Regions from separate parts of the Pseudovibrio sp. JE062 genome, predicted to be linked through region 3. Evidence: riboswitches for the same ligand, from Rfam matches in the RefSeq annotation. Region 3 holds a riboswitch; each other region holds the start of a gene.
What was found. Region 3 has a riboswitch for cobalamin ahead of nrdH (glutaredoxin-like protein NrdH). Riboswitches for the same ligand answer to the same signal wherever they lie in the genome.
Positions count from the first base shown of each region.

Region 1: it holds a riboswitch for cobalamin, as region 3 does, so the genes downstream of both, PJE062_RS08265 (ABC transporter ATP-binding protein) here and nrdH (glutaredoxin-like protein NrdH) in region 3, are expected to answer to the same signal.
Region 2: it holds a riboswitch for cobalamin, as region 3 does, so the genes downstream of both, PJE062_RS04365 (TonB-dependent siderophore receptor) here and nrdH (glutaredoxin-like protein NrdH) in region 3, are expected to answer to the same signal.
Region 4: it holds a riboswitch for cobalamin, as region 3 does, so the genes downstream of both, cobU (bifunctional adenosylcobinamide kinase/adenosylcobinamide-phosphate guanylyltransferase) here and nrdH (glutaredoxin-like protein NrdH) in region 3, are expected to answer to the same signal.

Region 1 is NZ_DS996807.1:158,062-163,665, reverse strand. Features, by position in the region: gene PJE062_RS08275 (hypothetical protein) at 1-834, shown strand, start outside; gene PJE062_RS08270 (hypothetical protein) at 1,356-1,628, opposite strand; cobalamin riboswitch at 2,116-2,326, shown strand; gene PJE062_RS08265 (ABC transporter ATP-binding protein) at 2,672-3,454, shown strand; gene PJE062_RS08260 (ABC transporter substrate-binding protein) at 3,466-4,404, shown strand; gene PJE062_RS08255 (iron ABC transporter permease) at 4,460-5,461, shown strand.
Region 2 is NZ_DS996805.1:1,049,306-1,054,909, reverse strand. Features, by position in the region: gene PJE062_RS04375 (formate--tetrahydrofolate ligase) at 1-345, opposite strand, end outside; gene PJE062_RS04370 (DMT family transporter) at 677-1,570, shown strand; cobalamin riboswitch at 1,747-1,960, shown strand; gene PJE062_RS04365 (TonB-dependent siderophore receptor) at 2,135-3,970, shown strand; gene PJE062_RS04360 (ABC transporter substrate-binding protein) at 4,070-4,942, shown strand; gene PJE062_RS04355 (iron ABC transporter permease) at 4,939-5,604, shown strand, end outside.
Region 3 is NZ_DS996808.1:5,438-11,041, reverse strand. Features, by position in the region: gene nrdF (class 1b ribonucleoside-diphosphate reductase subunit beta) at 1-114, opposite strand, end outside; gene nrdE (class 1b ribonucleoside-diphosphate reductase subunit alpha) at 131-2,281, opposite strand; gene nrdI (class Ib ribonucleoside-diphosphate reductase assembly flavoprotein NrdI) at 2,263-2,667, opposite strand; gene nrdH (glutaredoxin-like protein NrdH) at 2,672-2,893, opposite strand; cobalamin riboswitch at 2,995-3,190, opposite strand; gene PJE062_RS10130 (TetR/AcrR family transcriptional regulator) at 3,416-3,967, shown strand; gene PJE062_RS10125 (efflux RND transporter permease subunit) at 3,986-5,604, opposite strand, start outside.
Region 4 is NZ_DS996805.1:280,958-286,561, forward strand. Features, by position in the region: gene PJE062_RS01290 (hypothetical protein) at 1-501, opposite strand, end outside; gene PJE062_RS26455 (hypothetical protein) at 960-1,109, opposite strand; tRNA gene PJE062_RS01295 (tRNA-Asn) at 1,213-1,287, opposite strand; tRNA gene PJE062_RS01300 (tRNA-Asn) at 1,326-1,400, opposite strand; tRNA gene PJE062_RS01305 (tRNA-Asn) at 1,441-1,515, opposite strand; cobalamin riboswitch at 1,764-1,985, shown strand; gene cobU (bifunctional adenosylcobinamide kinase/adenosylcobinamide-phosphate guanylyltransferase) at 2,121-2,681, shown strand; gene cobW (cobalamin biosynthesis protein CobW) at 2,678-3,799, shown strand; gene cobN (cobaltochelatase subunit CobN) at 3,799-5,604, shown strand, end outside.

The sequences.
Region 1 (5,604 bases), on a different contig from region 3:
CCTGACACGAATGTTTTAGAATGCCTGACCAAGCTGCCTCGAAGCTGGAAAAATACTTTTATCGAAGGTAGGGAAGCTTTAGGCGAACCTCTTCATCCATCAATCAGCAAGTTCATGAAGCACGCCGACAAGTTGGGTCCTCTTGCAGCAACAACGAGGTACAACAGAACTTCGGCAGCCCCCTTCATCGCGCATTTCAGAATGACGCTGGACCCTCTTGATGAGAGAGACGTCCTACGGACATTGTTTGGGTTGGAAGACAGCTTTTGCAGCACAAGCAAAGCATGCAGGGTGTTGACGCCTCTTCCAGCTTCACCAGCGCTGCAAAGCTATAAGGGAACCGCTGTTGAGCGGTGGCAGACGCTTTGGAGCAAATGCCAAACGGCTCTTGAGGAGACAGGAACACTGAACCATGACGGTTTGATCCAATACGTTCCTCAGAAGGACAACTCATCAAAACTCAGTAGTGAGGTATGGACGGTTCAAAACTCTGAATTTTATTTGGAGATAGCTCATTTGAACTCTGCTCCAGACACTCCAAGAAGCAGCTGCCGCGTTGCACTCAAACCCGAGGAAGCTCCACTCAGCGCTGCAGATCAAGCCCTGATGTTGCAAGCATTTCTCGACATCCGCTCACGCCTTATCTGGGAAGGCACTCACGAGATAAACAATCCCGACAGCATCTATCCAATGCTCTCATTGGGGTTTGCGCCGAAGGAGAAGAGCCGCCGGGGATGTCCAATCATCCATGCCATGCACTCCGATCCTTCAGCTGGTTACATTGCGACGACTTCAGGAGAACAAGCTGGCAAAGGTTGCCAAGCACAGAACTGAATGTTGTTTGGACTTCTGTCGTTCCAGATCCCGGATCATCGCTTCGCTTGTCCGGGATGACGGTGGTGGGTGGTGAGGCTGTTGTGGGCGTTTCAATGCCGTCATCCCGCGCTTGATGCGGGATCCAGTGAATTGGGCGGTAGAGGGAGTGCTGCCCCTGATTTTTCAGGGAGTGGACGTGGTGTGGGTGGCACTGGTATTTTTAGGGAGGTGCTGACCTGCGGCGGGTGGTATGGCCGCAGACCAGCAGGGCACCGATTGGCGAGGATGCGGGGTGTATTTGCGTTTCGCCATTGGCACCGGAGCAAGAGGCACTAGTTTGTGCCATTTACCATTCACAGTGATGTTGCACGCGCTTTGCGTGGTCAGGGTTACCGATCACGTTGAGCGCATTGCACGATCAAGCCATTTCCTGAGCCAGTCCCTAACATGAGGCTGGCTCTTTTCTTTGCTGCTATGCCGTTTCCTCACTTGAACGCGATGGGCTTTGAGGATCGAGCGCGAGCAAAGGGCAGTACGGCTTAATCAGGAAGCGGAACTTTTGTGTTTATTGGCTGCGGATGAGCGACCCGCTCTAACATTCCGCAGCTTTTTTCCAGTGCTTCAAGGCGATCGCGGAAGGCGTGATGCAGAGTGAACAGGGCATCGCGCTCGCTGGAGTGCTGCATTCTCTCCGTCAGCACAAGGTGCTGAATATACGAGAGGTTTTGCAGATCCGAGACAGCGACGATGACTTCATCAATTTCATTTTGGAAAGTATTTGTGGCGCTACATGCGCATGCGGAGTCGTTCATTCTCAATCCCTCTGTCTTTAGGGTGTTGAACAACCACAGGACAGCAAGGCTTTCGACGGCCCGCTGGCGAGCGGGAGGTTCGAAACCTGTAAGACAGACAGGCGAGTTTATTCCCCCCCGAAGGAGGTGTTGTATTCACCGCCCTCCCGCTCATAGCAAAGGGTTTGCGCGCTACCTATAAAGCAGGCACAAAAAATCCGCCAGTGACGGGAGCGGTAACCGCTGTCTTAAAGGAGGTTTCGACGCCTCATGTATGAATGTGGAATGAAAACCAGAGGTTGTCAAACTGACAGTTTTTACAAGGATGTGGATGGCTGAGTTTGCGCGCATTTGGTGAGGCGGTTGAGCTGTGGTTTGGGTCTGTGCTCATGGCTCTGGATCCCGCATCGCGCTTCGCTTGTGCGGGATGACGGTGGGTGGGATGTGGCTGCTATCAACAGCGCGTCGGGTCTGTTTTCGAAAACTCTTGCAATTGGGGGCGGTAAAACTCAGTATGCGCGCTGATGGTTTCTGGGGAGCGAAAGGCCCCGGGATTAAAAGGGAACACGGTGCGGTGTAGCCAACAGGCGCCAATTCCGTGACTGCCCCCGCAACTGTAAGCGGTTAGCGAAGCCAAGCGTGCCACTGGAGAGATCCGGGAAGGCTGGCTGAGCACAGACCCGCGAGTCAGGAGACCTGCCATTATGTTTCACTTCAACCCGGGCGGGGCGTCCCGGAAGGAGGCCATAATGGTTGCATTGGCGCAAGCCTCTCACATATCCGGTTTCTATTTGCCCCCGCTGCAGCGCGGAGGGCGTTATGAGACCTTTTTCCTCACAAACTAAACTTTATCCCGGATCGTTTTGCGAGCCGCTGATGGTCTGCGCGCGCGTGCGCTTGACTTTTACTTCAGGATTCGACAATTGATGTAACGTTATAACGTTACATTTATGACTATGTAGCGTTTCACTCAGGTGGGGTGGTTGAATGCTGGATCCTGTTTCTTTTCATTTCAATGGCTTAGGCTGTCCGGTTGGCGCTGAGCGGCGCAAGGATGCTTTGTCATGAGCGCGGCTTCTGTATCCGTTTGCGAGGTTTCCTGGGCGCCGGAGCGTAAGAGCGCGCTTGTTCTGAAACCGCTGAGCTTTGAGTTGGCGGCGGGGCAAACCCTTGGTGTTGTTGGGGCAAACGGGGCTGGTAAGTCTACATTGCTGCGGCTGCTTTATCGGTTCAACAAGCCGATGAGCGGGCAGATTTGCATTGGCGGCGATGACATCTGGTCTCTTTCAGCTCGGGCGACAGCGCAGCGGGTAGCAGCAGTGCTGCAGGAACAGCCGACAGATTTTGCTCTCAGGGTGCGTGAGATTGTGGAGCTGGGGCGCACGCCCTATCGCAGCGGGCTGGCGGCTTCCGGTGAACATGACCGGCAGGTGGTGGATCGTGCGATCCATGCTTTGCAGCTGGATGGGCTGGCCGGACGGTTGTTCGGCACGCTTTCTGGCGGGGAACGGCAGCGGGTGATGGTGGCACGGGCTTTGGCGCAGGAGCCGGAGCTGCTCATCTTGGATGAGCCGACCAACCATCTGGATATTCGCCATCAGCTGGAAATTCTGAAGCTGATTGAAGAGCTGGATCTGACGATCATCACCAGTTTGCACGACCTGAACATGGCGGCGCAGGTGTGTGATCAGATCCTGCTGCTGGATCACGGGCAGATGCTGGGTTTCGGGGCTCCGGAGCAGATCCTCTCCCCTGCCCTTGTTTCGCAGGCGTTTCAGGTGCGGACCACGCGTGATCAGCTGATGGCCCGGCAACAATCCCTCCTTACTTTTGATCTTCACTCATAAGGACTGCTTTCATGAATAAACTTGGTTTGGCGCTGGCTGTAGCGCTGCTTTCTTCTTCTGCTGCCTTGGCAGAGGTTTCCGTACAAAGCTGTAGTCGCACCGTGAAGTTTGATGGCGTGCCGCAGCGGGCTGTTTCCAACGACTCCAACCTGACAGAGATGATGCTGGCGCTGGGGCTGCAGGACAACATGGTGGGCTACACCGGCGTTTCTGGCTGGAAGACGCTGGATGCAGAACTGACCGACAAGGTGGCTGTGTTGCCAGAACTCTCCCCGAAGTACCCAAGCAAGGAAGTGCTGATCGGCGCTGATGCTGACTTCTACTTCGCGGGCTGGAACTACGGCATGAAGGTTGGCGGCGAGGTGACGCCAGAAACACTAGAGCCGTTTGGCATCAAGGTTTACGAGTTGACCGAGAGCTGCATCCACCTTGGCGAGAAGCCTAAAGTTTCCATGGATGACATGTACAACGACCTTTTGAACCTTGGCCGCATCTTTGGTGTTGAGGCGCGGGCGGAAGCGCTGGTGCAGTCTTATCGTGATGAGCTGGTGAAGTTCAAAGCTGGCCTGAAGACCTCTGACACACCGCTGCGTGTGTTTGTTTATGACAGTGGTGAGGATTCTCCATTCACCGCCGGTCGTTATGCGATGCCGACTGCGATGATTGAAGCAGCCGGTGGCACCAACGTGCTGGACACATTGGAGAAGAGCTGGGCGCGCGTGAACTGGGAAGCTGTGGTTGAGGCGAACCCAGAGATGATCGTGATCGTCAACTATGGCGAGGTGACTGCTGAGCAGAAGCGTGAGTTCATGCTCAACAACCCAGCCTTTGCGGAGCTAGATGCGGTGAAGAATGACCGGTTCGTGACACTGGAGTATGCTGAGGCAACACCGGGACCACGGAACATCAAGGCGATCAAGAAGCTCGCTGCTGCGTTCTGGGGGAACTAACATGAGCGAAGGAACCGGCGTTGTCGTGGCCCCACCTGAGGGCCGTTCTCCTCATATGCTGCAGATCTGTTGCGTGGGATTGGCTGCGCTGGTTCTTTCGGTTTGCCTTGCTGTCTCCGTTGGCGCGGTTTCTGTATCCATGGAGACGGTTTGGGGTGTTCTTGTCAACAAACTGGTGCCGGGGTTGGTGGAGCCGAGCTGGTCGTTGGGCCGGGAGAACATTCTCTGGCAGATCCGCCTGCCCCGTGCGCTGCTGGCGATTATGGTTGGAGCGGGGCTTTCCATTGTAGGGGCCTGCCTGCAATCCGTAACCCGCAACCCGCTGGCTGACCCACATTTGATCGGCATTTCTGCTGGTGGTGCGTTTGGGGCGGTGTTGGCGCTGTTGCATACAGGGCTGTTTCTGGGCTTGCTTACGGTGCCGTTGCTGGCATTTCTTGGCTCTCTTGGAGCGACGCTGCTGGTGATTGGTGTTGCCAAGTTCACGAGCGCAACCAGCGCAGACCGGCTGGTGCTGACCGGTGTTGCGGTGAGCTTTGTGCTGATGGCGGGCGCGAACATTCTCATCTTTCTGGCGGACCCGCGGGCTACGCACACCGTGGTTTACTGGATGCTGGGCGGGTTAGGTCTGGCGCAGTGGACGCATCTTCTCTATCCGTTGGTGGTGCTGCTATTTTGCGGGACGTGGCTGTGGCTGCGGGCCGGGCATTTCAACGCCATGACCATTGGCGATGAGACTGCGACAACACTGGGTATCTCCGTTGCTTCCTTCCGGCTGGAGACCTTTGTGATCAGCGCTCTGATTACCGGGGTGATGGTGGCGTTTTCGGGCATGATCGGCTTTGTGGGGCTGATGGTGCCTCATATTGTGCGGTTGTTTGTGGGGGGGGACTATCGGCGCCTGATCCCGGTCTCGGCCTTGTTCGGGGCGATCTTTTTGCTGCTGGCGGATGTGGTTTCGCGCACGCTGATGAAGCCGGAGGACATGCCGATTGGCATCATCACCGGGCTTGTGGGCGGTATTTTCTTCATCTGGCTGCTGCGGGAAAAGCGCTAGTTTGCCGTTTTTCAGGGGCTCAGGCATCTCGCAATTGTTGTGATATTGGCCTGAGCTTGCCGTGATCGCGACACAGATTTTTCGCGTTAGACTCATACAAGGCCGCTCTGGCAGCATGGCAAACAAGCGGTTTTGAAGGGAAT
Region 2 (5,604 bases), on a different contig from region 3:
CACCTGCGCATAACCACCACCAGCAGCGCCGCCCTTCATGCCAAAGCAAGGCCCTAGAGAAGGTTCACGCAGGCAAATGGTTGTTTTCAGGCCAATGCGGTTCAGTGCATCACCAAGGCCAACCGTCGTTGTCGTCTTGCCTTCACCAGCAGGAGTAGGGGAAACAGCAGTCACAAGTATGAGTTTTCCATGCGGCCGGCTGTTCACCTCCGGCATCTCATCCAGGTTCACTTTGGCTTTAAAGCGACCATAGGGCTCAAGAGCATCCTCCGGGATCTCCAGATTTTGAGCGATACGCGCAATTGGTTTCATGTCTGCTGCGCGGGCAATTTCAATATCTTTCATGGAAAATCTCCAGATTAGAACAGGTCACCAAAGGAGCCGGAGAGAGCGTCAAAACGCAAATCAGGCAGGAACAGCAATGTAATCCCTACGTAGAAGCTCTAACGAATGCACGTAGAAAGTTCAAGATTGTGTCCGATCACTTGAAAGCAACTTAGTTAACGGCTGTCATTTGTATTTCTGCTGAGACTGGAAACATTATTGCCTGAATAGCTGTTGGTCTGTTCTAAATATCACCAAACTGAGCTTGCACGACAAATCCAAGGGCTTTAGAGCTGTTTGGGTTTTCAAATTATCTACGCCAAGGCCTTAGTTTCGTCGGTTAGGTCACCCCATGTTTTTATTCGAAGTTGCCGCGCTCGGTGCTGCTGCCACCTGGGCCATCGGTGGTCTCATCTCTGCAAAACCTGCTGCGCATTTAGGAGCTATCGGCTTCAACTGCGTGCGCATGTGGTTCGTTGTGCTGTTTCTGGGCGCCTATGTGTTTGCAACCGGCACCTGGAACACCGTTGATTCTAGCCATGCATCACTCATCTTCTTGTCTGGTTTTATCGGCATCTTCATGGGTGACACACTGTTGTTCCTCACCCTCAATCGTATGGGGCCGCGCCGTACCGCCATTCTGTTTTCCATGAACGCACCCATGTCAGCTCTGCTGGGCTGGTTGTTCTTGTCCGAAGAGCTTTCTCTGCAGGCCGTTATCGGCATTGCCTGTGTTCTTGTCGGCGTTATCCTTGCCATCGCATTCGGAAAACGCAAAGACCAACTGCATAAATGGGAAGCAATCAGAGGTCCGGTCGTGGTCGGCGTCCTCTTCGGTACTTTGGCGGCTCTCTCCCAGTCCGTGGGTTCGATCATCATCCGTCCCGTCATGGAAAGTGGTGCTGACCCTGTCGCGATCTCCCTCATGCGCTGTACTATCGCTGCCTTTGGCTTGCTGGCGCTGTTCTACCTGCCAGGCCGTCCATTCCGCCTTGCAAACCCGATCAACAAAGAGATCGTCGCACTCGCATCCTTGTCCGGCATGCTTGGCATGGGCATTGGTATGACCTTGATCCTCTATGCACTCAGTGGCGGCGAAGTAGGCATCGTCTCAACGCTTTCCGCAACAACGCCAGCAATGATGCTTCCGGTTCTCTGGTGGCAGACCAAAGAGTTCCCAGCCATCGGCGCATGGATCGGAGCACTCCTCGTTATTGTTGGCTGTGCACTGATCTTCATGAGCTAATCAGCAGGAAAGATCATACTCCATCTAACCACCACAAGCAGGTGCGGCCGAGTAAGACCGCATCGCAAGATCTGGTAGTGGAACAATCACTTGCAATTTCTGTGAGTTTACCCAGCAATTGGTCGAATTTTATCAAGTTCCTTGCTGAGGCAGTTGACGGAAGCCCCTGAAATCTGATCAATAGCCGTGTATTTGGTATTTTTATCGATCAGATGAAAATGAAAAGGGAACACGGTCCTATCGGATAAGCCGTGGCTGCCCCCGCAACTGTAAGCGTAGAGTTGTTGCTCACAAATGCCACTGATGTTGTTGTTTAAAGCAACGTTGGGAAGGCGGAGCAGCAGTAAGGACGCGCAAGCCAGGAGACCTGCCAGATGCAGTCACTCACCCAAAGCACGGGGCGTGTTAAGGGGCGGTATTCCGTTCAGGTGACATTCACAGTGCGTCTGACTGGCTATCAAACACGCCTCTTTTCAAGAGGTTAGAGTAGATTTCTCCAAAGACGCACAATGCAATCAACAGCATGGCAGTTCTTCAAGCTGCTGTGAATGATGGACCAAACTCGTGCGTAACACATCTTGGATCGCAGCTACCCTCAAGTCCGGCGTAGCTCTCTCAGCACTCCTCAGCTCAACCCTCGCATCAACTGCGCAGGAAGCTGATCTTGACGAAGTCATCGTCGTCGCCAACAGAACGGAAACCGAAGCCGGCAAAGTCGGCTCCACAACCCACGTCGTCACCGAAGAAGACCTGAAAAACGACGGCGCTACGTTCGTCTCCGAATACCTGACCAAGCTTCCGGGCATTTCCTTTTCACAGAACGGTGGGGCGGGGACAAATAGTACTCTCAGGATAAGGGGAATGAACAACTACTACACTAAAGTGTTGGTGGATGGCATCGATATCTCTGATCCTAGTTCCCCTCAGGTAGAAGCTCGTTTGGAGCATATGCTCCTCAATGACGTTGAGCGGATTGAGATCCTTAAGGGATCTCAGAGTGCGCTCTACGGCGGTCAAGCTATCGCAGGTGTCGTGAACATTATCACTAAGCGTGCGGCACCGGGCACTGTAAAACATAATGCGACTGTAGAGGGCGGTAGCTATGGAACCGTGAATGCCTCTTACGGCTTGAAAGCAGCTACTGAAACTGCCGATATTGCAATTAATCTTCAGCGGTTTCATACAGATGGGTTCAGCGCAGTATCTCCCAAAGGGCGACCTTCAGACGAAGACGGCTACGAGAATAAAACCTTCTCTGCAAAAGGTTCAGTTGATCTTAGTGAAGAGTTGAATGTTTACTTTGCTGCCCGTGGGTTGCATGGCACGACTGAGTATGATGGCTCCGACGCACCGGCTGCCAACAACAAAGTTGATGCGAAGCAGTATTTTGGGAAAGTTGGAGCCAACTACATTTGGCTCGACGACCGCATGACCACAGATGTATCAATCCAGTTCTCGGACCTGACACGCGAGTATAACAGTGGTTACACCGCGAAAGGTAATCGCGTTAAAATCGAGTTTTTGAATGATTTTGATGTCAGTGACAGTCTCCGACTGAATTATGGTGGAGATTGGAGCCGAGAAAAAGTTAAGGGCCAGTCTAAGAAAATTGAAGTTGCTGGAAGCTTTGTCCAAGCATTGTGGAACCCTACCGATCCGTTGAACATAAGCGGAGCTGTCAGGTTAGATCATCATAGTGCATATGGGTACTATTTGACTGGGCGCGGGACTGTATCATATCAAGTTCTCGAGAATACACGTATTCGCTCTAGCCTTGGCAATGGTTTCCGTGCACCTTCATCCTATGAGTTGTATGACAGCTATTCAGGAAATCCAGATTTTGAGCCTGAAACCAGTGTTAGCTATGATATCGGCATCGATCAAAATTTCCTTGATGAAAAACTGAGGCTCTCTCTCGGTTACTTCCATATTTTGACAGAAGACCTGATCATAAATAATCCTGCTGACTATAAGTATGAGCAGATTAATGGGCTATCCAGAAGTCAGGGTGCGGAACTGTCTGCTGACTGGGATGTATTGGATAATTTAAGCTTTAATAGCGCCTACACTTATACATGGGCTGTAGGGCCAGATAAAAAACGTCTCCGCCGCGTCCCTCTGCATGATATTAATCTCGGGTTCACCTACAAGCCGTGGGAACCTTTGTCTTTGAGTGTCAACGCAAACTATGTTTATGGGCTGAAAGATCTTGATACTAGTAAAAAGCCTATCACACTCGACGATTTCGTCTTGGTTAACGCCAAGGCGGCCTATCAGTACAATGATAATCTGACGTTTCATGTTCGCGGCGAGAACCTGTTGGATCAGGATTATGAGCGGATCAAGGACTATCAGACACCGGGCCTTTCCGTTTACGCTGGTGTTAGCGCCAGTTTCTGATTAAGTATGCCGCTCAGCAAAGGTTGGGCGGCATTCTCTGGATTCTTCAGTACTGCCCGATGCTGCGTTCCAAACTCTCACGCTGCTCAAAAGGTCTAAATGCCAAATAAGATCAAAAAGATCATGCAGACTGCACTGCTGATGGCCCTTGCAATCAGCCCGGCAGCGGCCCGTGCAGATGAGAGCGGAGTGAGTGCACCCAATCGGGTCGTTTCCATGAACCTGTGCACCGACCAGTTCTCCATGTTGCTCGCAGGCGAGGGGCAGCTTGTCTCTGTTTCCAGATTGGCATCAGATCCAACGCTCTCTGTCATGAGTGAAGAGGCGAAAGCCTACCCGATCAACTTTGGCGGGGCGGAAGAGATCTACCTGATGAACCCGGATTTGGTGATTGCAGGCACCTATACCAACCAAACCACAGTGCAGATGCTGCGTGGTCTTGGCATAACCGTGGTGCAAGTGCCGCCAGTGCGTACCATCTCGGATATTGCCAAGGAGCTCCGCCGTCTCGGTAAAGTGCTGGGGCAAGAGCAAAAGGCTGAGGCGCTGGCCGACCGGTTTGAGGCTACCGTTCAGCGTTTTGTGGAAGCGCAACCCGATGATAAAGCGCGGGCAGGGGTCTACTACGCCAACGGTTACACCGCTGGCGATGGCAGCCTTGTTAACGAGTTGATCACGACAGCAGGCCTGCAGAACATCGCCAACAACCTCGGCCTGAAAGGCACCAGCAAACTGCCGCTAGAGCTGCTGATCCTGGAAGATCCTCAGTTGCTTGTTGAGGGAACTCAGTTCTCCGACAAACCTGCATTGGCATTCGAACTGCTAGCTCATCCAGCCTTAAAGCGAACACTTGGCAATAGTGGACGCGTTTTGGTGGAAGACAAGTACACCATTTGCGGCCTGCCGTTCGTTGCCGAAGCCATAGAGAAACTGGCTAATCAATCCAAACGCTTGGGGGCACAAGCTGAATGACAAAGCATCCCGATGCCCCGCTGATCGTAATCCTCAGCCTGATTGCAATCGCGCTGTTCCTGACCTCTCTCATGATCGGCGCCGCTGATCTGTCAATCGCGCAGCTCATCGAAGCAGCCTTTGCTGCCGAGAAGACACCGGTTTCCATCGTGTTCTGGGAGATCCGTGTGCCGCGCGCTCTGTTGGGTGTCATTACCGGCGCAACGCTTGGGCTGTCTGGAGCAGTCCTCCAGGGCCTTTTGCGCAACCCACTTGCAGAGCCTGGCCTGATCGGCGTTAGCTCCTCCGCCAGCCTTGGAGCTGTCATTGCGATCTACACCGGTCTGACCATCACCATGCCATACGCACTCCCAGCCTTCGCGCTGCTCGGGGCTGCGATTGCTGCTGTTTTGCTGCCAATGCTGGCCGGGGGAAGAGGTCAGACGCTGACGCTGATCCTTGCTGGCGTCGCCATTTCCAGCATCGCCACCGCGCTCACGTCTCTGGCGCTCAACCTGTCTCCGAACCCGTTCGCAGCCATGGAAATTGTGTTCTGGATGCTTGGCTCTTTGAATGACCGATCCATGCAGCACCTTTACATCATTGCTCCGTTTATCGTGGTTGGTTGGAGCTTGTTGCTCGTTACCGGCAAGGGCCTCAACGCCCTGTCATTAGGCGAAGAA
Region 3 (5,604 bases):
CGGCAGCCAGAAATTGGAGGTCAGGCGGTTCCAGATCTCAAGATCTTTGTCGTCCTGCAGCCGGTTCCAGTTCACCGCTTTGACCACTGGGTGAATGGCGCTATGTAAGGTCATATGAACTCCTCAGATCTTAGAGTGAACAGGCCACGCAGCCTTGAACTTCTGTGCCTTCCAGAGCCATCTGACGCAGGCGCACGTAGTAGATTGTTTTGATACCCTTCTTCCAAGCGTAGATCTGCGCCTTATTGACGTCGCGGGTGGTTGCAGTGTCCGGAAAGAATAGCGTCAGCGATAAGCCTTGATCCACGTGCTGAGTGGCGGCGGCATACGTATCGATCAATGCTTCTGGTCCGATCTCGTAGGCATCACGATAGTACTCCAGATTGTCATTGTTCATGAACGGTGCCGGGTAGTAAACGCGGCCAATCTTCCCCTCTTTACGGATCTCAATTTTGGAAACGATGGGGTGGATGGAGGACGTGGAGTTGTTGATGTAACTGATTGATCCGGTTGGAGGCACGGCTTGCAAGTTGCGGTTAAGCAAGCCGTCCGTCATCACCGCATCTTTCAAAGCCACCCATTCCGCACGGGTTGGAATATGAATGCCGAACTTCTCAAAAAGAGCCACAACCCGCTCTGTGTCCGGAAGCCAATCCTTCTCAACGTATTTGTCGAAGAACGCTCCCGAAGCATATTGGCTGTCTTCAAACCCCTTGAAGCTAACACCACGTTCCCGAGCCATTGCATTTGAAGCGCGCAGGCAGTGATACAGCACGATGCAGAAGTAGATGTTTGTGAAGTCGATAGCTTCCGGACTGCCATAATGAATGAGTTCACGTGCCAGGAACCCATGCAGGTTCATCTGTCCAAGGCCGATGGCGTGGCTTTCATCATTGCCACGGCGCACAGATGGTACGGAGACGATAGCGCTCATTTCAGAAACAGCTGTTAACGCGCGGATTGCTGTTTCAACGGTCGAACCCAGATCTCCGCCATCCATAGCCCTTGCGATATTGAGGGAACCGAGATTGCAAGAGATGTCAGAGCCAAGGTGGGCATAGGACAAATCATCCTTGAAAGTGCTGGCCTCATTTACCTGCAAGATCTCTGAGCACAGGTTGGACATGTTAATGCGGCCAGCCACCGGATTAACCGCATTTGCAGTGTCTTCAAACAGAATGTATGGGTAGCCACTCTCAAACTGGATTTCTGCCAGCAACTGGAAGAACTCACGGGCCCGCATCTTCTTCTTGCGGATCTTCGGGTTATCGACCATCTCCCGGTATTTTTCTGTCACAGCGATTTCGGAGAATGGTATGCCGTAGACCTTCTCAACATCATGCGGCGAGAACAGGTACATTTCTTCGTTCTGTTTGGCGAGTTGGAAGGTGATGTCCGGAATAACCACGCCAAGAGACAAGGTCTTGATGCGGATCTTTTCATCTGCGTTTTCGCGTTTAGTGTCGAGGAAACTCAGAATATCCGGGTGGTGTGCATTCAGATAAACCGCACCAGCACCCTGGCGTGCGCCCAGTTGATTGGCATAACTGAAGCTGTCTTCCAGCAGCTTCATCACGGGACCCACACCTGAAGACTGGTTCTCAACGCCCTTAATCGGCGCGCCAGCTTCACGCAGATTGGTCAGCAACAAAGCTACACCGCCGCCACGCTTTGACAACTGCAAGGCAGAGTTGATGGAGCGACCAATGGACTCCATATTATCTTCCAGACGCAGCAAGAAACAGGAGATCAGCTCTCCGCGCTGTTTCTTACCTGCATTCAGAAAAGTCGGGGTCGCAGGCTGGAACCGATTGGAGATGATTTCATCCATCATCCGCATAGCCAGGTCTTCATCACCGCGAGACAGAGCCAGTGCGGTCATCACCACGCGGTCTTCATAACGCTCCAGATAGCGTTTGCCATCAAATGTCTTGAGTGCATAGCTGGTGTAGAACTTAAAAGCGCCAAGGAACGTTGGGAAGCGGAACTTGCGTTCATAAGCGGCCACAAAAATGGCCTTCACAAAAGCAAGGTCATATTGGTCCAGAACCTCTGCTTCATAGTAGTTCTCACGAACCAGATACGACAGTTTCTCTTCCAGAGAATGGAAGAACACCGTGTTCTGGTTCACATGTTCCAGAAAGTACTGACGCGCAGCCTGGCGGTCAGCGTCAAACTGAATTTTGCCCTCTGCGTCATAGAGGTTCAGCATGGCGTTCAGCGCATGGTAATCAAGACCCTGCTGGCCGCTGACCGGTTGCTCTAAGAGTGTTGTTTCCAAAATAGATCTAGCCCCTGACGAACCCGCACAATGTCTGTTTCCGTGCCAGCAAGTTCAAACTTATAAAGGCATGGGCAGTTGCATTTCGCGGCAATAATTGTGCCTGCATGGGCGAAGAACGCCCCAAAGTTTCGGTTACCGGAGGCGATGACGCCTCTCAGCAAGTTTCGATTGGCCGCATCATTCAAAAATCGGATCACCTGCTTGTGCACCGCCCCCCGCCCTTCGCCATCCGCATAAGTTGGCGAAATCAACACAAAGGGATGCGTCATCTGAGGCATAGGCTCAGAAGCACGATACGGTATGCGCTCTGCCGACAGGCCGAGGCATTCAACAAAGCGGTGGGTGTTTCCGGATGGGCTTGAGAAGTAGACCAGCCCGCTCACGAGATCAGGCGAGCGCGCTTATCTTATCTGGGCGAAAACCAGCCCAGTGTTGATCACCAGCAACCACAACAGGAACCTGGCGGTATCCAAGCTCCTGCACAGCAGCGAAAGCATCTGTGTCCTGAGAAAGGTCAATCACGTCGTAGGAGATTCCGGCACTGTCCAGCGCACGAGTGGTGGCGGTGCACTGCACGCAGGCAGGTTTGGAATATACGGTAATGCTCATGCTTCAAACCCCGTAGCATGGGCGAAGAAGCAAGGGATGAGAGACCAACGCTGCGTTGGAACGCAAATGTGCCCGCAACCCAAACAGGCCCTCCGCCCGTGGTTGTTAAAATGTCCCTTGGCAGGTCTCCTGACTTCACAGCTCTGGCACAGGCTCTCTACCTTCCCGGAACACGATCCAGTGGCATAAATGAGAGCCCGCTTGCTGCTTACAGTTGCGGGGGCAGTCCCGGAATCTCACCGGCTTCCCTCTTAGCTTGCGAGTCACCCCACAAGAACCAAGACAGCTCATATAGTGCATTTGCGTAGGAGGCGGTCAATATATAGAAGGCTATGCACAGCTTATTGTTGTGGAGCGTTGTCGTATCACAGGACGGACGCTCAACCTCAACAGTGACCTACTAAATGCAACCAATAACTATCCACTTACGAAGATTTCTTCTCTCTGGTTTTTGCTTCGGGCCGGAAACTGGTGCATATAGGAGGGGTAATTTTAGGGTCTGTTCTGTGTGTTGAGATTGGAATGTCGCGGTATCAAAAGCTTGATAAAAATGAACTTCTGAATGCTGCTGAGAGGGTTATTCAGAACCAGGGGGCTCACGCGCTTTCTATTGGCACAGTAGCAGCAGAAGCTGGGGTTTCTCGTGGTGGGATACAGTCTAACTTTGGCACGCGAGCTCAGCTGATTGATGCACTGTTTGACCGGTGGGATCAAGATCTTGAGCGCTATAAGCAAGAGGTACGTTCTCGCGCGCGCAGTGACATCAGCGATCTGGATGTTTTTCTTGCAGCCTCCCGGTTGCAGCACAAGCAACAACCTCAGCAGATGTCAGCCATGATGATTTTAACGATGCAAACACAGGCGCACCGTGAAGCTTCTCATGAATGGATGGCGGACAAACTGAGTCTGATACCTTCTGAAGACAAGCAAAAGCGCCTTGAACGTCTCCGCCTGCTTGTTAGCGAAGCGATGATTGTCATTCACTCGATGCAACTGACACCGCTTTCTGAAGATGATTGGGACGAGGTTTGGGATGATCTGGATGGAGTGTTCAGAAACGACACCCCATCCTAAAAGTTTCATCAGCTTGCCTTAAACAGCGACCTGCTCGTTTCGTTCAACATCAGCCGAAGCTGAGTGTTTGGGTGCAAACAGCAAGTAAATGTAAGGCAGCGTTATCAGTGTAAACATCGTACCGATCACCATACCTGCTACCAGAATAATCCCAATACTGTTGCGGGCTTCTGCACCCGGCCCTGTCACAAGAACCAGAGGAAAGTGACCTAAAACTGTCGCTGCTGTTGTCATGATAACAGGGCGCAGTCTCGTCTTTGCAGATTCAATGATCGCTGTTGTCAGATCCTTTCCTTGCTCGACAAGAACGTTTGCAAACTCAACAATCAAAATTGCGTTCTTAGCAACCAGCCCAACAAGTGTGATCACTCCAATTTGTGAGTAGATGTTCACCGAGGTGAACCCCAAAAAGGTAAACACAAGAGCTGCGGACAAAGCCAATGGCACAGAGCCAACAACAACAATGAGCGGAGTTCTGAAGCTGTTGAACTGCACGCTCAAGGCTAGATAGACAACCGCGATGGAAGCAAGAAGGACAAACATCAGACTATTGCCTTCCTGCTTAATCTGCCGGGATATGCCAGCGTAATCGAGAGAGTATCCAGCCGGGAGAATTTGCTTAGCTTTCTGCTCCATAAACTCCAGTGCTTGCGCTTTGGTGGTTCCCGGAACCACTGATCCGAGTATCCTGAAAGAACGTTGCTGGTTGAACTTCCCGAGTGTCCTTGGTGCCGCAGCAACTTCCAAAGAAGCAATGGAAGACAAAGGAATGTAAGTGCTTTCAGGCCCTTTGATCTGCAGGTTCATGATCTGATCAGGAGCTAGCCGGGCATCCTTCTCAACCATAGGCACAACAACATAAGCCTTACCATCCGCATCAAACCGGTTGAGATATTGATCCGACAGCATGAAAGACAACTGATCACTGACATCCTTCGAGGTTAGGCCCAAATCAGCTATTCTTGTGTGATTGAGTTTCAGCTTAACAAGCGGTCGATCAATTTTCAGATCAGTGTCAGCATACATAAACATGCCGCTTTGATAGGCTTCTCCAACAAGTTGGTAGCCATAGTTCAGCATGTTTTCATAGCTGTCAGGCCCTTTGATCACCAGCTCAACATCAAACTGACCCGCAGTTGGCAGCGAAGGCAACAGCAAAGGCAGCACTTTCAGACCCGAAACCTGAGAGAGTTCATAGAACAGACCCGGCAAAATCTCTTGCACGCTCTGTTCTCTTTCAAAGAAATCGGTAAGTTGGATGCCGCCAAAACCACCATTCGCTGTCAGAACCTGCCAGATTTCGCCCGCACCTTCTACACGCTTTCCAGCTTCAATTGCTGGTTTCAAGTTTTCGGAAACTGCAGGCAGAGTGCTTCCGGGAGGAGCCTGTACGATAAAGTTGATGTTCCCCTGATCTTCAATTGGTGCAAGCTCTTTGGCTGAAAACATGAAAAACGGGATCATGAGGAGAGCAAACACAAAACTGAAGGTCAGTATTTGCGCACGCCAGTTCAGAAACCGGATGAGCAAGTTGCCATAGGAGTTGCTTGTACGGGTGAACAGTCGGCCTACAAAGGCTGCAAAACGTGTTTCCTTGCCTTGCGGACTGGCCACATAGGCGCTCATAATTGGAGAAA
Region 4 (5,604 bases), on a different contig from region 3:
CGTTGGTACGCGGGACTGGTCCTTCTTCAGAGCAGCCGACTGCATGGCTTTGCTGTGGCTGTCTGGCTGCATCACGGTCACCGCAATGGCCCTGCCATCAGGCAGGAGATGGGTTTCGTTCTGCTGGACTTCGGAGTTGTAAATGACTTCGCCGTGCTGATCGATCAGCTCGACCCACAGGGTTTTGCGGCCCTGAATTTCCACTTCACCTACCCAGATAGACAGATCGCTCTCCAGAGGGTCTGCGTAAGGAGCTTTAGGTGGTGGGGCGACGGTGACGGCGAGATAGTCCTCTGGCATGGCGTAGGTGTTGCCGTCCGCAGATTTATCAATAAGTTGCGGGCCGGAAGGTGTGGCCGGGTCCGTTGCAGGAGGTGTTTCTGCCAGAACAGGCGCGGCCAGCGTGAGCGGCGCAGCGAGACAGGCAGCAAGAAGACCAGATTTTGCGAAGCGAAAATTCAAGATGTGCGGCAGACCGCACAGCGGAAACAGACTACTCATTGATGGCTCCCTGACTTTCACGCAGCAACTTTCCCAGAGGGGGCGCCTTATTGTGTGCAGTAACACAGTCATCACGAAGTAGTGACTATGATAATTCGCACCAGATACATTAGAGGTATACGTATTTACTTAGAGTATCTATGCCATAATAATTGTATATAAATTATGTTTCGCGTATTTATACTTTCAGGTTATTTAATTGCTATTATGTAAAATTTTCATTGTGTTGATTTGCTATATGAAATGGAGAGAACTGTGATGAGCATCTCATTTTCTCTCATTGGCAAAAAAATCACTTATTTTTTCAAGTAGCTTAAGTTTTTGAAAGAACAGCGCTTCATTTCTGCCCTTTTTATATGGGGTGCATCTACCTGATATGGGCTGTTTTAAGTGCTGCGTGATATGCACAGCTCTCCCAGCTTATGAACTCCCCGATAATTTAGGGGGATGTCGCTCGGCTAGTTGGTCGCCATATGCAGGATCAGGGTGAGTTTTGCGGCGAAATGGAGTGCCTCCGCTTTTGTGCGGAAGAGAGTTCTACCCAGATGGACTCCGTTTCTTCGGCCTGCGGCACTTGCCAGTGCTGCGGTTTCGCTGCGCGTGAACATGGTTTTCTACCCACTGTTTTTATTATTGTAGGGTTAGACGCGCGCGCACGAATTCTGTGAGATGAAACGCTGATTTAAAGGAGAGGGGAATTTTGAGAAAGGATGGCTCCCCGGGCCGGATTCGAACCAGCGACCAAGCGGTTAACAGCCGCTTGCTCTACCACTGAGCTACCGGGGATCACAATATGCTTGCCATTTGGCTGCAATCAAGAAAAGTGGCTCCCCGGGCCGGATTCGAACCAGCGACCAAGCGGTTAACAGCCGCTTGCTCTACCACTGAGCTACCGGGGATCACGATGATCTTGCCGTTATGGCTGCAAACGAGAAAGGATGGCTCCCCGGGCCGGATTCGAACCAGCGACCAAGCGGTTAACAGCCGCTTGCTCTACCACTGAGCTACCGGGGATCATGACACCCTTGCGAGTTTGCCTCGCCGTTTGCGTGAGGAGGCTTTTACAGAGGCATGGTGTGTTTGCCAAGTCGTTTTTTAGGAATTTTTCGATTTGTGGACAGTTTCTCGTTTTTTTTATTGAGATATCCAAGGGGGTTAGCCAGAAATCTCCAAAAACCGCGGATTTTGCGGGTTTGATTTTCCGGTGATGTTGGAATCCTCACAAAGACAATTGACAGGGGAGCTGATTGCGCCCCACACTTAAGCCCAGAACTCCAGTTTCTTTTCGTCTGTGCCGAGGCTCCAGGCGGAAGGATTAAACGGGAATGCGGTTCCATATATTATGGAAGTAAGCCGCAGCTGCCCCCGCAACTGTGAGCGGCGAGATCATTGCGATAATCCCACTGGCCTTTTTTGAGGCTGGGAAGGGGCTGTGATCGACAGAGCCGCAAGCCAGGAGACCGGCTGGAGATATGATTTGACATAGGACTGCTGTCGGGTGGACGGCGAGAGGTGCTCATGACACATATTTCCCTGTCTCCGTGTGAGACAGCTGCTGTACTTTCATATTCTTTGAGTGAAGCTTCGGCTTCCATGCGCTTGCTGATCAGCTAATTCAGATGGCTGAACAGAGCGGCGACCTTTGCGTTCGCCATTGTCTCGTAACGGGCGGTGCTCGTTCCGGGAAAAGCGCATATGCGGAAAAACTGGTTTTAAGCAGCGGGCGACGCCCGACTTATATTGCGACAGGCCAGGCCTTTGATGGTGAAATGGAGGAACGTATCGCGCATCATAAGATGCAGCGAGGCGACCTTTGGGACACTGTTGAGGAGCCGCTGGAGCTTGTGCGCGTGCTGAAAGAGCATGCCCATGCGGAGTGCGCCATCCTCGTTGATTGCCTGACGCTTTGGATTTCCAACCTTATGCATGCCCAGCGGGACTGGAGCATTGAGCTTGAGCAGCTGCGTGCTGTGCTCTCCGATCTGCCATGCCCCGTTGTGTTTGTTGGCAATGAGGTGGGTATGGGCATTGTGCCTGAAAACGCCATGGCCCGCGCCTTTCGTGATGAGGCCGGGCGCCTCAACCAGCGTATCGCTGAGTGTTGCCACTACGTGATGTTTGTTGCTGCCGGTCAACCGTTGCAGCTGAAGCCTGCTGTTTTTCCGGAGATTTCCCTATGACTGTTTCTTTTGCTGCCCCTTCTAAAAAAATTCCTGCTGTCATTATCACTGGTTTTCTGGGTGCCGGAAAAACCACATTGGTCCGCAGTCTTTTGATGAAAGCGCAGGACAAGCGCATTGCGCTCATCGTCAACGAGTTTGGCGAGATGGGCTTTGATGGATCGCTGGTCAATGGCTGTGCTGATCCGGATTGTTCTGCGGATGAGGTGGTGGAGCTGGCCAATGGCTGCATCTGCTGCACGGTGGCGGATGATTTTCTGCCAACCATGGAAATGCTGCTGGAGCGAGAGCAAGCGCCGGATGTGATTGTGATTGAGACCTCTGGTCTGGCTTTGCCACAGCCTTTGGTGCGGGCCTTCAACTGGCCTTCTGTGAAACCTCGCGTCACCGTAGACAGTGTGGTGACTGTGGTGGATGCGCCTGCTGTTGCTGCTGGCAAGGTAGCCTCTGATGAAGAGGCGGTTGCGGCGCAGCGTGCTGCAGATGAGGCGCTGGACCATGAAAGCCCGGTGGAGGAGTTGTTTGCTGACCAGCTGACCTGCGCCGATCTTGTTGTGCTTTCCAAAGCTGATCTTTTGACTGATGAAGAGCTTGTCGCTGTTAAGGCGACCATCAGTGGCCGTTTGCGCGATGGGGTTGAGATTGTGGCTGCCTCTCATGGAGAGCTGGCGCTGGATGTTCTGCTGGGCCGGGATGCCGGGGCTGAAGATGATATGGACTTGCGTCTTTCTCATCATGAAGCGCAGCATGCTCACGACCACGACCACGACCACGACCACGACCACGACCACGACCACGACCACCATCATCATCACGATCATTCCCATGATGACTTTGAGAGCTTTGTGCTGCCTACCCGCCGGTTTGCCTCCATTGAGGAGGTGAAAGCTCAGGTGGAGGCGGCCATGAAGGTTTCCGGCGTGCTGCGGATTAAAGGCAGTGTGGTGGTGGAAGGCAAAGTGGCGCCGGTGCTGGTGCAGGCGGTTGGCCCACGTGTGGAAGCCTGGTTTGCGGCTGGCAGTGAAAGCCATTCCAAGCTGGTTGTGATTGGTCTTGCAGGATTGGACAAGCACAGTGTGAATGCTGCGCTGAGTGAATTTGAGTTGGTTTCTGCCTGATGCACGTACTTGTCGGGCAATCACGCCGATTGGATGATGGAGAAGAGGCTGTCGATCTGGGGCAGACGCCTGCGGATGTTGTGTTTTTAAGCGCAGCGGACACAGAGCTTGCTGGCCTTGCGGCGGCCCATGCCCAGCATGAGGGCTACTCCCTGCGGCTTGCCAGTTTTCTGGCGCTGTCCCATCCGTACTCTGTTGACCTTTATATTGAGCAGTGCATTCAGGCCTCCAAGCTTGTGGTGGTGCGCCTGTTGGGCGGCGTTGAATACTGGCGCTACGGCGTTGAGCGGCTGGAAGCGGTCGCCCGTGCTGAAGGTGTGAAGCTGGTTCTGCTGCCGGGGGATGACAAGTGGGATGAGGAGCTTGCCAAACGCTCCACCGTGCCGCTGGAAACTGCGCAGATGTTGTGGCGCTATTTGATTGAAGGGGGTGCGGAGAACCTTTCTGGTGCTTTGCTTTATGCAGCGCGGATTGCTGAGCTACCTGTTGAAGCGCCTTCTGAGCCTATGGCGTTGCCGCGGGCCGGGCTGATGTTGCAAGGGCATTCGCTTCCTTCATTGGATGATGTGCGGGCGAGCTGGAAAGACCCGAGCCGCCCTGTTGCAGCCATCGTGTTTTACCGGGCGCTTTATCAGAGCGGAGCAATTGAGCCTGTACAAGCATTATGCCATGAACTTGAGGCGCATGGGATAAACCCGCTGGTGCTTTATGTGGCGAGCCTGAAACAGGCGGAATGCGCGGCGGTTGTTTCCAGCGTGTTTGAAGAGTGCCCGCCTGATGTGGTTCTGAACGCCACGGCCTTTGCCCTATCAAACGTAGGCGCTGTTCATTCCGGCACGGTGCTGGACAGGCAAGGTGCATGCGTTCTGCAAATCGTGCTGTCGTCATCCTCTGAAGAGGGTTGGGCGGAGAGTGATCAGGGCTTATCCCCGCGCGACCTTGCCATGCATGTGGTGCTGCCTGAAATTGATGGCCGTCTTTTGACGCGTGCGATCTCGTTTAAAGAAGAGGGTGGCCGCGATACCAAAACACAATGTTCGCTTGTTCGGTTTGTACCAAAACCGGACCGGGTGCAGATTGTGGCGGCACTGGCAGCCAATTGGGCGCGGCTGAAACACAAAAACGCAATCGAGCGCAAAGTTGGCATAATCCTCGCAAACTATCCCAACAAGGATGGGCGTATAGCAAACGGGGTGGGGCTCGATACGCCTGCCTCCTGCGCGCATCTGCTTTCTGTCATGAAAACAGAAGGTTATGAGGTTTCCGAGAATGCGCCTGGTTCTTCTGAGGCGTTGATAGAGGATCTGCTGGCAGGTCCTACCAATGCACTTAGCAACGCAAACCAACGCAAAGGCGGGGAAGAGCTGTCGCTGGAGCGATATAAGCAGTTGTTTTCTCAGCTGCCTTTGGCGGTGCGTGCGGGGATTGAGGAGCGTTGGGGTGCGCCAGAGGATGATCCGCATGTTTTGGACGGATCTTTCCAGCTGGCACTGAAGACTTACGGTAATGTGACCGTCGGCATTCAGCCTGCACGCGGCTATAACATTGATCCTAAAGAGACTTATCACGATCCGGCGCTAGTTCCGCCGCATCATTACCTTGCCTGGTATATGTGGTTGCGTGACAGCTTTGAGGCGGACGCACTTATTCACCTTGGCAAGCACGGCAACCTTGAATGGCTTCCGGGAAAAGCATTAGCCTTATCAGAGACTTGCTATCCGGAGGCGGTGATTGGGCCAGTGCCGAACATCTATCCTTTCATCGTCAACGACCCCGGTGAGGGTTCTCAGGCCAAGCGGCGGTTA